DNA from 2 places in the Romboutsia lituseburensis genome. Region 2 is predicted to be linked to the other one. Evidence: riboswitches for the same ligand, from Rfam matches in the RefSeq annotation. Region 2 holds a riboswitch; the other holds the start of a gene.
What was found. A riboswitch is a leader RNA that binds a small molecule or an ion and turns the genes downstream of it on or off. The one in region 2 is predicted to bind cyclic di-GMP.
Positions count from the first base shown of each region.

Region 1 (8,282 bases), 3.5 Mb from region 2:
CTAGAAATAATACACCTACAATAGCTATAAATTTAATAAATCTAAACATATTAATACTCCTTTAAAATAATAATATTTAATTTATAGCCAAGTATTTGGAAAGTATACATATAAATATATTAGAAATGTCATTTACTACTTTAGTATACCTAATGAGTATTACACGTAAGGCGTATAAGGGTAGTACCAAAACTATCGGAATAGTCAATATTAAATTCTACATAGAACAAATAAAATAGTATACATAATTGATAAGTTAATTAGTATTATCATTTCTGATTTTACTATTAAGTTAAAAACATCTTTAACAGTTAGCACAGATCGTTTGTAAGATCGACAGTGTTTACATAATTGATTAAAGCAAAAGACAATTATACAGATAAAGAAAGCTACAGCGATTAATATTGTTATTAATCCTGTCAAATATACAAATGTATTTAATATTAAGCGGATTAGTTTTATACAAAATGAAAATAACATCATTATTACACATAACATTAATATCACAAAGGCTATAGGTGGTATTAAGTCATCTTTTTTATTCATAACATCCTCCTTAAAGTATTTTAAAGGTTTTATATTATACATATGGATGAATTTGTATGAATAGAAGTAATTATGAAAGAAATTCTATTAGGGGGAATTTTATAAATGATAGATATACATTGCCATATATTACCTGGTATAGACGATGGAGCAAAAGATATGAAAGAAGCTTTAAAAATGGCAAGGATTGCTCAAAGCGAAGGAATAAAAACTATAATAAATACGTCTCATTATCATCCAGATTTTGATAAGGAATCAATAGAAAAGGTTTCTAAAGAAGCAGAAAACTTTAATAAAGCATTAAAAGAAAATAATATAGACTTAGAAGTATTAACTGGCAATGAACTTTATTATAGTGATGAATTATTAGATCAGATAGCAAAGAGTAAAATATATACTTTAAATGGAAGTAAGTATGTTTTAATTGAGTTTTCTCATGTAAAATTTCCTGAAAAACTTTGTGAGATAATATATGAATTTAAGTTAAAGGGATATAAGCCAATACTTGCTCATGTAGAAAGGTATGCAGAAGTTCAAAAAAATCCAGGTATAATATATGATGCTATACAAGAAGGAGCTCTTGTACAAGTTAATGCTTCTAGTGTAGTGAATAAGTCATTAGGTTCTTTAAATAGTACTTGCGAGACACTTATGAGACAAAATATGGTTCATTTTGTGGGTACAGATGCACACGGATCAGAAAATAGAAGACCTTTAATGAAAGATGCATATCAGCATGTATGCAATAAATATAAACCAGGCACAGCCAATAAATTATTTATAGAAAATCCGAAAAGTGTCATAAAAGATGAAGATATAGATACAAGTAAAGCAATAGATCCATCTGAAAAGAAAGGCTTCTTATCTAAAATATTTAAAAATTTTTAAATGAAAGTTCCTAATTAGTTATTTATACTAGTCTAGGAACTTTTTTATATAATAATTTACTATAAATTTTAAAAGTAGTAAAAATATTTGATATTTCAATTGTTTTAGCTATCTATTGATTTAAATATAGAAAAACTATAAAATATTTTAAAGGAAAATATTGACATTATAGTTGCTGTAAGGTGTTAAATAAAGATATATTATAGCTAAAATGCAAGGGAGAGTAAATTATGAAAATTAAAGATGCAGAGTTGCTTACGGGTTTGTCAGCAAATACAATTCGTTTTTATGAAAATGAAGGATTAATATCTGTAAAAAGAAATTCTAATTCATATAGAGTTTATGATGAGAATAATATTGAAGAATTAAAGTACATTAAGAATCTGAGGAAATTAGGAGTTTCAATTTCTAAAATAAAAGAACTTAATAATAAAAAAATTTCACTAAAAAAAGTACTTGAAGACAGAATAAGGGAAATAGAAGAAGAAGAAATCACTTTTGAAAGCAAAAAAGATATTATCCGGGAAATATTAAAAGATATAAATAAAAATGTAGATATTGATCTAAATAAATATTCAGATGAGTTAGAGTATATTGAGACAGAAGAATACACAGAACTTATAACAGAGATAAATAAGCTTGGTCAGTCTTCATTATTATTTCAATTACTAATTACTTTAATATGGTCAAGTCCATTTATAACATTTTATACTAGTATCAATGAAAAGAACTATGAGTCAATCGGATTAAAAAGTATGTTATGCATAATAGCAACAGTAGTACTTACTTTAAGTTGGAGGAAATATCTAAGTCAAAATGATAAAAAGTTCGGTGGAACAATTAGCTTTATAGTAGGTATAATATTAGTTCTAATTTTAACTTTATTTATATATGTATTTATAGGTAAGTTACAAGCACTTATATTTGTACCGGATGATTATATAATGTATATGTATAAAGCTCCTTATAGTTATATATCTTTATTTTTTGAGGTAGAGATATTTATATTACTTATAACATTTTTATATACACGTATAAAAAATGTAGAGTGGCAGTGGGCAACATGTATATTTGATTTTATGAAAAACAATTTTATCAAGGTAATAATATTAAATTTAGTGTTATTATATATGGGCATTACGGGCATTACTGTGGTAACTAAAACTCAAATTGTTGATTATAGTTTTTACAATCCTTTTGGTACTGAATATACATATGATGATATTAGTGAAGTTAGTGCAGGATTTATAGGAAAACAACGAAAGTTGTTCGGTGGTCAACCAGGGGATTTTTATTACATAGTAACATTAAATGATAATAAAAAAATAAACTTCTATCAAGCAAGTAGCGCTTATGAAGATACATACTTAGAACTTGAGGTATTTGATAAATTAATTGTTGATAATACTAAAGCTAAAAAAGTATCGTCAAAAGAAAATTATAAGTTATGTTATTTTGATAAAAAATATGTAGATAGATTTTTAAGAATAATTGAATATTAATATTAATAAAAACACTAGAAAATTTAAATCTAGTGTTTTATTTTTGTTTAGGCGAAGCAAATTTTTTATGTCATATAGATACTAATTTCTAAGTATTATTGCTTTATTTTAAGACACACAACTAAAAGATAAAACAACAATCATCACTATAATCATAGATATTTTTTTTTAATAGCCTAAAATGTAAATTTACAATGAATGACAGGGAAATATTTATAAAGGTTTAGATATTTATTTACGAGAATATAATGAATATAAATTTTATATTAAAAATATTAAAAAGGAGAAACTATTATGATTAAGCAGGAAAAAAAGATTATTATAGGTGGTGTTATTACGGCTGCTTTAGTATCTTCAGGACTTACGATGAGTCAGATGGAAGAGGTTGTAGCGGATAACGGAAACTACAAAAGCCAATCAGAAATAACAATAGAAAAAGAAGTACAAACAGCTGAAGTTGTTAAAGCTGTAAGTGATACAAAACTTGATGAAGAAGTAAAAATACAAGATGAAAAACAAGAGAATCCAAACACAGATACAAATGATGAAAATAATAAAGTAGAACATGATTATAAGCCAATAATCAAGCCACAAAATAAGCCAAGCTATACAAAGCCTGATAATGGATCAAATAATAATTCAAATAATAATGCTAAACCAGAACCTCCAACTCAACCACCAGCTGAAGAAGAAATACAGGACAAGCCAAGTGTTGAACCTCCAACAGATGATTCACAAAACCCAGAAACACCAGATGTACAACCACCATCACAAGAGGAAGATACAACTGAAAATGATCAGGCTACAACGGAAAATAGATCACCTGTATTACCGGAAATAAATTTGAATTCGTATGAAAAGTAAAAAAATGACAGGAATAAAAAAAATACCAAAAAAATCAACTATATTCCTAAAAGAAAAAGTATAAAAAAACTTTATATTTTATTATAAAAAATGTTTTTATACTTAAAATTAAGTCGTTAAATTAAAAAAAGAAGCTATTTTTAGTAAATGGTTTCTTTTTTTAAGTGCAAAAGTGAAAAAATAATAAAAAAATGTAGAAAAAAGGAGAACGAAAAAAACGTTTTAATGTTAAATGTTATGATAAAATACGAAATGGATAATATAGATTAAATATAGTTATTCAAAACTACTTTTCTAAATAAATAAAAACTTAATCTTTTGGAAAAGGAGGAAATTTATGAGGATATTAGTAGTGTCAGAATCATTTATGACTAGGGAATCTTTAGGAAATTTATTTGGACAATATTCAACAACCAGGGAAGTAATATCGATTAAATCTCTTAGTAAAATAGATAAACATGAATTATTAAATTTTAGCTTTATATTTATTGAAATTGTGTATAAAAATAAGGATGAATTAGACACTATAAGCTTATTAAAGAGAGTCTCACCAAATGTAAAAGTTATGGTGCTAGATCGAACTAAAAGTAATCAGATACTTGAAATGGCTATAAAATCTAAAATAGAGGGTTATTTGCTTTATGTGATAGACAAAGATGAATTTAAATATCATTTTGAAAAGATAAAAAATGGTAAAAGGGTCTATGAATCAGAGGCTATAGAAAAAATAATCTATAATGATATAAAAGGTTTAGATATTTTAAGTAAAAGAGAAAGGCAAGTTTTAGATGAACTTGCTAAGGGGTTAAATAATAAAGAAATTGGAGAAAAACTGTACATAGCTGAGTGTACAGTAAAAAAGCATGTAAGTAACATTCTTCAAAAATTAGAATTAAAAAATAGGCAAGAAGTTATAATATACAACCAGAAACTTAGTTAAATTATACTAAATGGTAGCAATAAATATAAATTGAATAACTCTATAGGATAATATATATAGTCAAATTAGTTAATATATTTTTATTTGCAATTTAGTTAGAATATAAAGAAATGAGTAATTTGATAGATGATGATATAAATTAGGGGGTAAAATATGAAAGTATTTATTATATCAGAGTCCTTTATAGTTAGAGATTCTTTAAACAATTTATTTCAAGAAATGTTTGATCAAGTTTATATAGAATCAGCTTCGAATAAAAATGAATTTGAAACTAAGGACTTAAGTAATTTTAACTTTATATTTATAGATGCTACTATAAGAGATACAGAAATCGTGCATATAGTAGATAAAATAAAAAATGTATCTCAAGATATAAAAATAATGGTCATGGATGTTAGAAAAAATAAGACTTTATTTTTAGAATTAGTTAAGCTTGGAGTAGATGGATATATATTAAATATTTTAGATAAAGAAGAGTATATATATATTGTCAAAAGAATCATGATGGGTAAAAAGTTTTATGATTCAGAGTTATTACAAGAAAGTATAGAAAATCAAATTGGTGCTACTAATGTAAAGTTAACTCAAAGAGAGTTTAATGTATTAACTTATGTCTGTAAGGGGTTTAGCAATAAAGAAATAGCAAAAGCTCTAACAGTAACAGATTATACAATAAAAAAACATGTAAGTAGTATCTTGCATAAACTACATTTGAAAAATAGACAAGATATAATAATTTATGCAAGAGATAATAATTTAGTACAAAGTAATTAAATGATATAAGAAGAACTTTCGATTAATAATTGAAGGTTCTTTTTTATATTAGAGAATCTTTATTTTATAGTGAATGTAAAAATACTAGATGCTACCGATATTAATTGAACTAAAAAATATAAAAAAGGAAACTATGTATAGTAAAGTATAAAATTTTTATTAAAATTAAAAATAAAAAAAAATGATAATAATAATTATAAAAAATAAAAATGATAGAATAAAATCGAATTATCGAGTATGAAAAAGAAAAGTGTAGATATAAAGTGGTTGAATTATACTTTAGTATACCTAAAATTACTTACAATTTATGATTACTAATAATTAATAAAAATGTATACTATATAGTGTAAATAGTTAGTAATTGGAATAATATTAATAAAAATAATAAGAATTATAATTTATAAACAAAAGAATAAAGAAGTATTTAGAAGTGAAGAAGTATACCTTGTATCTGGGCACTTAGAGGTATACGGAGCTAGTAGTGCAACCGGCTAAATAACTTGATATATTTAAGTAGGGGGTAATATGCAAGTTATTGTAATTTCAGAATCATTAATAATAAGAAGAGGAATCGTACAAATTTTATCAGAAGAAAAATATATAAGTAGTATAAAAGAAAGTCATTTATATACAGATATATATAAGGAAGATTATGACTTAATACTTATAGATCTAAATAAGAATAATAAGCAGTACTTATATGACCTGGAGCATTTAAAGAAAACTACAAATACAAAGGTTATGGTGCTAGATTTTTATGAAGATAGAACGCTATTTTCAAAATGTATGAAATCAGGTATAGATGGGTATATATTAGCAAATATAGACTCAGAAGATATAGGATATGCAGTGAAACAATTATATAGAGGCAAAAAATACTATGATGCAGAACTTATAGAAAATTATATATTCAAAGGTGAAAATGAAGATATAGAAGAATTAACTAAAAGAGAGCAAGAAGTATTAATATATATAGCAAAAGGAAAAACAAATATAGAAATATCAAAGGAATTATATATAACAGAGCATACTGTTAAAAAGCATACTAGTAACATATTTGCTAAACTTAACTTAAAAGATAGAATGCAGGCAGCGTTATATGCATATAATAAAGGACTTGTACAATTTTAAATAATAAACATCAAAGCTAGTTTAAATATATATTTAAGTTAGCTTTTTTATGTCTAAGATAGTTATAATATTTTAAATTTATATATAATCTATATATTTGAATTAACCGAAATTTTATTGAAAAGATCATTTTGCTCATAGTGCCAATGATTTTATACGTTGCTTAAGGTGTTTACACCATTAAATGACGTTTTATAGAATTTAAAGTTTTTTTTTGTGAAAAATATATATATTTAATATATAGAGATAATAACATAATTTAAGCTTTATTTTTTAATTGTGTGCAAGACTTTTTATTAATTAATAAAAAGAAATATATAAAATCAAATCAAATCAAATAAGTATAAAAACATTCCTAGTTATATAAAAGATATGTTTTTTGTCAACTAAAGATAAAGTAGCTAATAGTACAAACACTAAAAAACTAGAAAAATGTATATACAAACTTATTAAAAATTATACATTTTCAAATTATATTTAATGAAAAAAAGGTCGGTATATATACAGAAAAGTAGAACGGATTATACTTTGGTAGTAGGCATAATACCGCTGTGTACTGATTATGAATAGTAATATTAGGATATATAATAAGTGCATAAGTTATTTTGTAGGAGTAGTTAAATATAGGAAAAGAGTAAGTATTTAGAAGCTATGAAGTATATCTTGTATTTGGGCACTTAGAGGTATACAGAGCCAGTAGTGCAACCGGCTAAATAACTTTAATATTTGTTGGGGGGAAAAATATGAAAGCTATTATAATATCTGAATCTTTAATTATAAGAAGAGGTATAGTCGAAATTATATCAGCTGAATCGTGCGTAGCTAGCATAAAAGAAAGTCATTTGTATACAGATATATATAAAGAACATTATGACTTAATAATAGTGGACTTAAATAAAAATAATAAAAAGTATTTATATGAGCTAGAGAAAGTTAAAAATGAGTGTAATTCAAAGGTTATGGTGCTAGATTTTTATGAAGATAGGACATTATTTGCGCACTGCATGAAAATAGGTATAGATGGGTATATACTAGCAAATATAGACTCAGAAGATATAGGATATGCAGTTAAGCAATTAGACAAGGGTAAAAAATATTATGATGCGGATTTAATAGAAAATTATATATCTCATGGAGATACAGAAACTATATCTGAACTAACAAAGAGGGAGCAAGAAATATTAATTTGTATAGCAAAAGGAAAAACAAATATAGAAATATCAAAAGAGCTATATATAACCGAGCATACAGTAAAAAAACATACAAGTAATATATTTGCTAAATTAAACTTAAAGGATAGAATGCAAGCAGCTTTATATGCCTACGATAAAGGTATTGTAGGCTTTTAATAATAACTATAAAAATTAAGCATAAAAAAATGTAGGCACTATTACCATAGTAATTTATAGTGTCTACAAGTCTATACGCCATTAAAAAATATATTTAACTTCTAGTTACTTTGAATAGATAATCAATATATTCTTGCTTAAATACAAGCTTTTTATCTTGGCTAATAGGAATTTTTGTGCCATTTTTTAATAAAAAATCATTTTCTAAAATCTGTTCTATATGTTTCATATTAATCATATAGCTTTTATGACATCTTAAAAATACATTACTCTCAATCAATGTTTCAA
Region 1 is NZ_JANQBQ010000001.1:3,524,984-3,533,265, forward strand. It holds gene NWE74_RS17030 (hypothetical protein) at 1-49, opposite strand, end outside; gene NWE74_RS17035 (tyrosine-protein phosphatase) at 652-1,434, shown strand; gene NWE74_RS17040 (MerR family transcriptional regulator) at 1,665-2,936, shown strand; gene NWE74_RS17045 (hypothetical protein) at 3,231-3,800, shown strand; gene NWE74_RS17050 (response regulator transcription factor) at 4,138-4,740, shown strand; gene NWE74_RS17055 (helix-turn-helix transcriptional regulator) at 4,894-5,514, shown strand; cyclic di-GMP riboswitch class II at 5,932-6,016, shown strand; gene NWE74_RS17060 (response regulator transcription factor) at 6,040-6,645, shown strand; cyclic di-GMP riboswitch class II at 7,281-7,365, shown strand; gene NWE74_RS17065 (response regulator transcription factor) at 7,389-7,994, shown strand; gene NWE74_RS17070 (LytR/AlgR family response regulator transcription factor) at 8,089-8,282, opposite strand, start outside.
Region 1: another riboswitch for cyclic di-GMP. It lies ahead of NWE74_RS17060 (response regulator transcription factor); the one in region 2 lies ahead of NWE74_RS00215 (thioester domain-containing protein).

Region 2 (8,282 bases):
ACTTCACTTAAGTTTCTTATATCTAAATTAAACTTTGAGCTCATAGCTTCAACAGTTTGAACTATTAATTTTTCTCTTTCATTTATTGTTCCCCCTATATAATACGGAAGACCACAGTTTGCAAAAGATATATATTCACCTTTTTCAAACATTATAATTTCTGCATTTTCATCTAATCTTCTAAGTCTAGCTGCAGTTGATGCCCCACCTGCTACTCCACCTACAATAACTATTTTTTTAGACATAATTTCTCTCCTATTCCAAATATAAATTATATATTTTAATAATTATATTGTTTGTTAATTATCTTTCTTAATATCTCAAAAATGGTAATTAATTATTTAACATATTCACATTATATTATCTATAAAAAAATAGTTCTGTAACTTTGTCACATAAAAATGCCATACTTTAATTACTTAAAGTATGGCATTTATTAAAATCTATAATTTATCAATGATCTGATATATATAATTTTATTTTTGTTTGTAAATATTTCTACTAACAACTATACTATTTCTTTTCGAAAATTCACGTTTTAAATATTCATAATAAGTACCAGGTGTTATTATACCACCGATACCAAGAATATCTGTTCCTGAATTACCTATTACACTATCTGCTAATAACACACAGTTTGTGTTTAATCCGAAATAAGTTTTGAACTTTCCTGATTTGAAATTGAAAAACTTTGCTCCAGTCGATTTATATAACATACTTGCATAGTCTTTATAATCGTCTATATTGTGTTCATCATCAGCTAAAACAACAGGAGGTTCCCATTCTACTAAGTTCGATTTTATTTCCTTTATTTTATTTTCTATATTTTTTCTTTGTTCATCATTTAATTTTAATCCATAACTAAATAATGTCTTCTTCGAATAACTTGTGCAAAAATTGATATACTTAGATTTATCACAACTAAATAATGTCCCTTTTCCAACTATTCCAAATAACTTATACGAAGATTCATCATAATTTCCATAAGATATTATCTCACCATTATAATATAAGTCCACATGACCTACTACACCAACTCCATTAGGTGTCACATGTATAAATACTTCTAAGTCTATATCCTCTTCATTTTTTTTGTCATTTTCGTCTACAACATTATTATTAACTTCAAAATACTCATTTACCTTCTTTAAAACCTTATGTGGTATTAATGCTACTAAAAAAACAGGTAATGTTATTCTAATTTTTCTTTTTAATTTCGTCTTTGTATTTACGGGTAGTATTTCTCTTATAAAATCTTTTATAAAGTTAATTCCAAATAAAATAAAGTAAATAGCTATAATTACAAGTACTGTATCTAAATGCATTAATGGTGAAAATAAAGATGTAATTCCAAAACCAAAGTATACTATACATTCAATTATTAGTCCTAATTTTATATTAATTTGATTTTTAGCGTATATATATATTGAAATTAACTTAACTGTGCCATTTAGTATTAAATATAATGCAAATACGATAGGCAATAAAGATAAAGATATATTTTTTAAATAAAATATACCAAACCCTAAGATTAAATTTAACATAGATTGTCCAATTGTAACATTTTGGCTTATATTGTCTTTTCTTTTTACAAATCTGCTTATAATTTGAGAAGTTCCATTTATAATTAATGCAATTGCAATAGCTTTTATAATTATGTTTAGGAAGTTAGTCTTTCCATATAAAATAATAGCGCCTATAATCATTAATGAAATTCCTGTGAAAATTAAATTTCCTCTGTTAACATATGATTTATTTATAGATATTTTCATTTTTTCCTCCCCCCCCCATTTTAAATATCACATATAAATTAATTTAAATTATTTCATCCATATTGTAACATATTTTTTTAATTTATTACATATTTTTAACTATGAGGTAACAAACAATTACTATAAAATAAAAACTCACCCTATAAGGTGAGCTTTTATTATATATCTAGTATTTCTTTTTTATTTAAGTTTAAATAGAAATTAGTCATTGTCATCTCATAGTATGGCATATACCATATAAATCCTATTCCAAATGAAATTATACTTAATATAAACCATCCTAAGAAACTTAGATCCAATATAAATAATTCCATTTTATGTCCTTTCATCATAGATGCACTTCTTGATAGACATTCTACAAATGATAACTCCGGATTTTCAACTAATATATAATATGATTGCGAAAACATTAAAGCTACTATAATACCTGGAATTATAAATAAAATTGTACCTAATACTACGGCTAAATTAATTACTATTGACATTAATAATAATTTAAAGAATAACTTAAATTGTGAAAATAAATCACTAAATTTAGCACTCTCTTTATCTTTAGCTAGATTAAGTGTAAATCTTGCAAGTCCTGCTGTTATTGATCCATATAATAACCAGCCTATTATATTTAAAGTTATGAATATTTTATCTGTATGTTGTACTAAACTTGAGCTTGTAGATGCAGTGGCTGATTGAGTTATAAATGTATATATTATACAAACAATTATAGCTAATCCCCATTTTCCTTTTAGTTGCTGTTTTGCATTACTTTTTAAGATTGCTCTTGTCACGATTTTATCTTCCTTTCTTAGCTTCCATTTTTTTGAAACTATTTATTAGTATATATCGTCCCTAACTATTATTCAATTTAATTTTACAATATAAATATAGATTTTTTATCTATTTTATAGTTATATACTTATAATATCCTTAACATTTAAATTTTATTGATTAATACTATATTTTTATATAATATTTAATATAATTTTCATATTTAATAATTAAAAGGAACATATCTATCTTTTGTTGTATAGATGCTAATACAATTTTTTTCTGTTTCAAAAAATAAAATTTCATCTATCGTTATATTATATATAAGACAATATAAAAAGTGTGTACTTTTATATTTATTCAATATCTTTTTTTCTGTTTAGTAAGTATAATACAATAACTGATATAGCTCCCACTATTATATATATACCTATTCCTTTATCTCCAGTTGCAGGTGAAACTAAACTTTTATTTTTTTCTAAACTATTATTAGTTGAATCTGATTTATTATCAACTTTGCTATCTACTTTATTACTTAATGACTCTATTTTATTGGCTAGATTTTTCTTTTTATCATTGTATTTATTCTCTATATTATTTTTATCAGCTATAATATTTTCAACTATAGTTTCTTTTTTATTTTCACAAGTAACTTTAATTTTTTCATCTAGTTCTTTTATTTCAAATTGATATTCCTTATAGTCTATTTCATATCCATCCGGTGCAAATATCTCTTTATATGTGTATTTCCCATATGTCAGGTTTTCAAACTTTACTATACCATTTTGATCACTTGTTTCTTTTCTTACTATAAAACCATTTTCATCTTTTATAATAAACATTGCCTCTGAAAGTGGTTTTTTATTTTCTTCATCTACCTTTGTTATTTCTAAGCTTCCTTATAATAGACTTATTTACTACTTTTTTTTTCAATTAATACGTTGTTATTACTTATATTAAAATATTGTTCTTTATTATCTATAATATATCCTTTTAAACCTAATGCTTCTTGATATGTGTAGCTACCTTCTTTTAGTTGAAATTGTGCAACTCCTCTTCCATCAGTTAATTTACTTTCTATTATTTTTCCACTATTTTCCTCCTGTTATTTTTTTGTGAGTCTTATAATCTCTAATTTCCATGTACTCTGGTAAGTCTTTAAATGAAAATTCTCCTTTATCTCCTGTTGTATATAGTTTATCTGTATTCCAGTTGTTTTCTTGTTTAGAAAATTCTAATTTTCCAATTAAATCAAGATCTCCTTGTTTAAAACTTATCTATTTTTGATAATTTTAATAAGTCATTATAGTAATTAGCCATTCTCTGATTTATCCTATCATATGGCTTTAATTCATAGTCTGTATTTTCTGTTATATCCCATATTAAATACTGAGTCATTTTCATGGCTTCATATTCACTTAGTCTATTTTTTTGTATAAGTCCGCTATTGTCATTTGGGTATCCTTGATATAATACAGATGCTATTCTTTCTTTTTTATCTTTTCCATATTTATCTGCATAAGGATCATTTGTATTTAAGTAACTATCTACTCTTGTATAATATGTTTTGTGCTCTTCATATCCTCCACTTATGCTTGGATATTTATTGTTCCTATCATAGCAATACACAATATTATCCTTTCCATCATGACCTTTTCCATCTACCACCCTTATACTAACTCCTATATCATTATTTTCGCAGTAAGCTAGATATAGTTTTTCACTTTCTTTATTCTCTGTATTCATAGCTCTTGATAGTGATGGATTTATAAAAAATGCTATTACCATTATAATTGATATAAGTTTTTTTAAATTTTTCATATTTCCTCCTCTTAAATAACATTTATAAAATTATAAATGTTAATACAAAAAAACCGGCTAAATAATTAGTTATTTAGCCGGTTGTACCATTATCCCCATATACCCAAGGCAACCACAGTAAGGATATATTTCATAGATTCTAAAAGTAATATATAACATTTTAAATTAAAGTTGTTTCGCAATTAAACATTTTAATTTAAAGTATATATAAGTTAATTTGTATTTTATTTAATCATAATTAAGTTTTATAATCAATATTTTTTACCATATTTTAACATTAAATATTTTTTAACTTGTATCTATAAAAATTTATATGCTATTATTGTAAAAAATAATAGTAAAAACTTTGAGGAGAATTTAAATGAATAATATAAGAAAAATTTTAAATATAATTTTAATTGGTATTTTGCTATTTAGCTCTTATAAAATATTAAATAAATCTATACAATATAAAAAAGCTGATAAAGTTTATACTCAAATAAAAGAAATAAAGAAAAATATTACTTTAAATAACAATAATAAAACAAATAAAAAAGCATTAGATTTATCTAGTATTAATTCAGATTATAGGGGTTGGATAAATATAAATAATACAAATATTGATTATCCTATACTTCAAGCTAAAGACAATGAATATTATCTAAAGAAAGATATTAATAAATCAAATTTAGCTTCAGGTTCTATATTTTTAGATTTTAGAAATAATAAATTTTCAGATAAAAACACTATAATTTATGGGCATTATATGAAAAATGATACAATGTTTGGTGAGTTAAAGTATTTTAAAAATCCTAATTTTTTTAATAAAAATAATAAAATAATTATAACAACTTCTAACAACAAAGTTTTAAAGTATCAAGTGTTTTCTGTTTATGTAACAGATGCTAATGATAATTATATACAGACTAATTTTGAAAATGATTATAAATATGAAGAATTTTTAGACAAGATAAGTAATAAATCATTATTTGATAATAACTCAAATGTAAATACTTCAGATAGAATCCTTACGCTTTCTACTTGTAGTTATGAGTTTGAAAATGCTAGAATGGTTATTCATGCAAAGCTGCTATAATAAAAATTTCCTTTTAATTAAGCCACTGCGTTTATGCTACACTTCATGTATCCAATGTAGTGGCTTTAAATATAATGTTTTTGTTCTATTTTTAATTTCCATAAATTGTAAACATTTTAAATAACATGTATAATATAATAACTATTAATAATACCTATATATTAGAAATACTTTAAGAATAGGGGGATTTTTATGTGGACTAGGGAAGAATTAAAAAAAAGAGCAAAAATTAATTTTAAGAGACTGTATAAACAATCTGTTATAGTATGTATCATAGTATACTTGTTAGGTGCAGTATTTGATGGTGGATATAACTCAGCAAGTAATCGTGTTGAAGGTTCAATTAATTATAATCAATCACAAGATTCTGGTGACATAACTGGTGAGATCTATGAAAATGATGAATTTGATCAAGAGTTTAATTTAGACAATAAAACCAACAGTGCTTCTGAATTTGCTGAAAAGTATTCAATTGGAGGGGTTATAGGTAATTTTATTGAATTTATATTTAACTCTATATACAATTTATTTTCAGGTGTTTCAGTTCTAATAGTTATTTTAATCTCAATATGTGTTGCCCTTATAGGTACTGTCCTTAAAGTACTTGTATTTAACCCTATAATAATAGGCAAAAACAACTTCTTTATGGGAATTAGAGAAAATGACCGTAAAGTAGGAGATATATTCTTTTTATTTAAAGAGTCTAAGTTTATAAAACCTGCAATAACAATCTTCTTTGTAGATTTATTTACATTTTTATGGACATTATTGCTTATTATACCTGGGATTATAAAGCATTATGAATATTATATGATTGAATATATACTTTCAGAAAATCCAGATATTGATAGAAAACGTGCATTTGAACTTAGCAAATATATGATGGATGGTCAAAAGTTGGATACTTTTGTTCTAGAGTTATCTTTTATTGGATGGGATATTTTATCAGGTATCACATTCGGATTGGTAGGAATTTTTTATGTTAATCCTTACAGAGAATCTACATTCGCTGAACTATATGCTACGCTTCGTGAAAATGCAATACAAAATGAATTTACAGATGTAAATGAATTACCAGGTTTTAAAACTTCTTTATAAGTAAAAATAAGTATAGTAGATAAGTTTGTATTAATAAAACTATATCTACTATACTTTATTTGTTTAGTCTTTTATGATTTGAAATATCTAATTTATTTATTTTCTATCTCTTTACATTGTAGTTTTACAAATACATTCAATTCGTTCTCTTTAATATTCTCATTTACATCTTTATCAGATAACAGACCTAAATCTGAATATAAAATACCCTTATCGCCTTTTACCCCATGAAATAAATATATGTCATCTCCAAGTTTTATTTTTTTACCGCTAGTAAAGTAATGGTATGATAATTGTGATATATCTTCTTTTATATCAAGGCTCGCAGAAGCACCACCCTCTTGGCATCTTATTTTATTATCTTGCATATTTATAGCTACAGTAGTGTCTTCTAATTTTTCCTTTGTTGGCTCATACCATGAACTCAGTATCTGCTCTTCTTTTACTTTTTTACCGTCTTTATAAACTTCATATACTAAATTTAATTGATAATTTTTGTCATTAGGTAAATTTTCTAAATTGTATCTAAAAATTCTGTTACCTGTTAAATTTATTATTTCTTCTTGCTCTTTAGATAAGCTATTGTATTCTATTTGAAAATCCTTGGTTTGAGTGCATCCTGTTATGGTCAATGTTATTAGCAATATAGCTAAAGTTATTAGTTTCTTCATATATCCCCCCTGATATTTACTATATTTCCCAATAATAGTAACTAATTATAGTATATATTAGTATTTATTACTTTTTCAATTAATAAAAAGTTACAAATGGTTCTATTTTAATTTCATTAGCTAGTCTAAAATACTTTTAAACTGATATTATATTTATATAGTGCTAGATTTTATGATATTTCTTATTTGAACTTCAGTCATATTAAATTTTCTCGATAAACGTTTATAATCTCCATTAAAAGAACTTCTTATCATTTTATCTCTAACTGGCTTTGTTAATTTTTTTTCACTAGGTATGTATATAGTACTTCCACCAGCTAGCTTTATTAAATTCTTCAAGCTTTGTAGCCCTATTGCATCAGCTATATCTTTTAATGAGTCTGGTAGTTGTTCATACGTTAATTCTTCTAACATATTTTAGCTCCTTGATAAAATATTTGTTAAGTATATTTTATCACTTAATTAGCAGTTTTTTTATTGTGTCATTTTTACATTTTTCAACATTATAATATTTCGTGGTGACAGCATGGATAATGCTGATATCTTTGATATGGTTTATCATAAAAACAACTGTACCTTAGCAATTTCAATATTTAGCTATAAGGTACAGTTATTTTTATCTTTTATATAGATATTTTTTTTAATATGTTATTTTATAAAACCAACTAAAAAGCTGCCTCTAATCCAGTACACAATTCCAAAGCCAGCTAGATAAAATAGTCCCTCTAAAGAAATACGACTTCCCTTTATTTTTTTAATTTTTAGTCTCACATTTTCTACTAATTCATTATAAAAATCTAGATCTTTTATATCTCTACAATCTAAATTTATTTCTGTATAACTATCAATATGTATAGTTTTACAAAGCTCAGTCAAATATATATCTGGTTCTGTTGTCTCATATTTTATATTTTTTAATTCTAAATAACTCTCAATAATGTTTATTATATCCTTTTGTTTTGCATTATGAATTGAGTATATATGCTTATTACTTTTATATCCCCACCAAAATATTAATAGTATTACTATAATAGATATTATTATAAAGGTTATACTGAACTCGCCTAACATATATCCTTC
Region 2 is NZ_JANQBQ010000001.1:23,572-31,853, reverse strand. It holds gene cdr (CoA-disulfide reductase) at 1-245, opposite strand, end outside; gene NWE74_RS00230 (DUF308 domain-containing protein) at 477-1,772, opposite strand; gene NWE74_RS00225 (DUF975 family protein) at 1,931-2,557, opposite strand; gene NWE74_RS00220 (prealbumin-like fold domain-containing protein) at 2,894-3,424, opposite strand; gene NWE74_RS19260 (SpaA isopeptide-forming pilin-related protein) at 3,448-3,618, opposite strand; gene NWE74_RS00215 (thioester domain-containing protein) at 3,804-4,358, opposite strand; cyclic di-GMP riboswitch class II at 4,427-4,508, opposite strand; gene srtB (class B sortase) at 4,720-5,433, shown strand; gene NWE74_RS00205 (DUF975 family protein) at 5,626-6,531, shown strand; gene NWE74_RS00200 (hypothetical protein) at 6,624-7,202, opposite strand; gene NWE74_RS00195 (Mor transcription activator family protein) at 7,356-7,616, opposite strand; gene NWE74_RS00190 (hypothetical protein) at 7,851-8,282, opposite strand, start outside.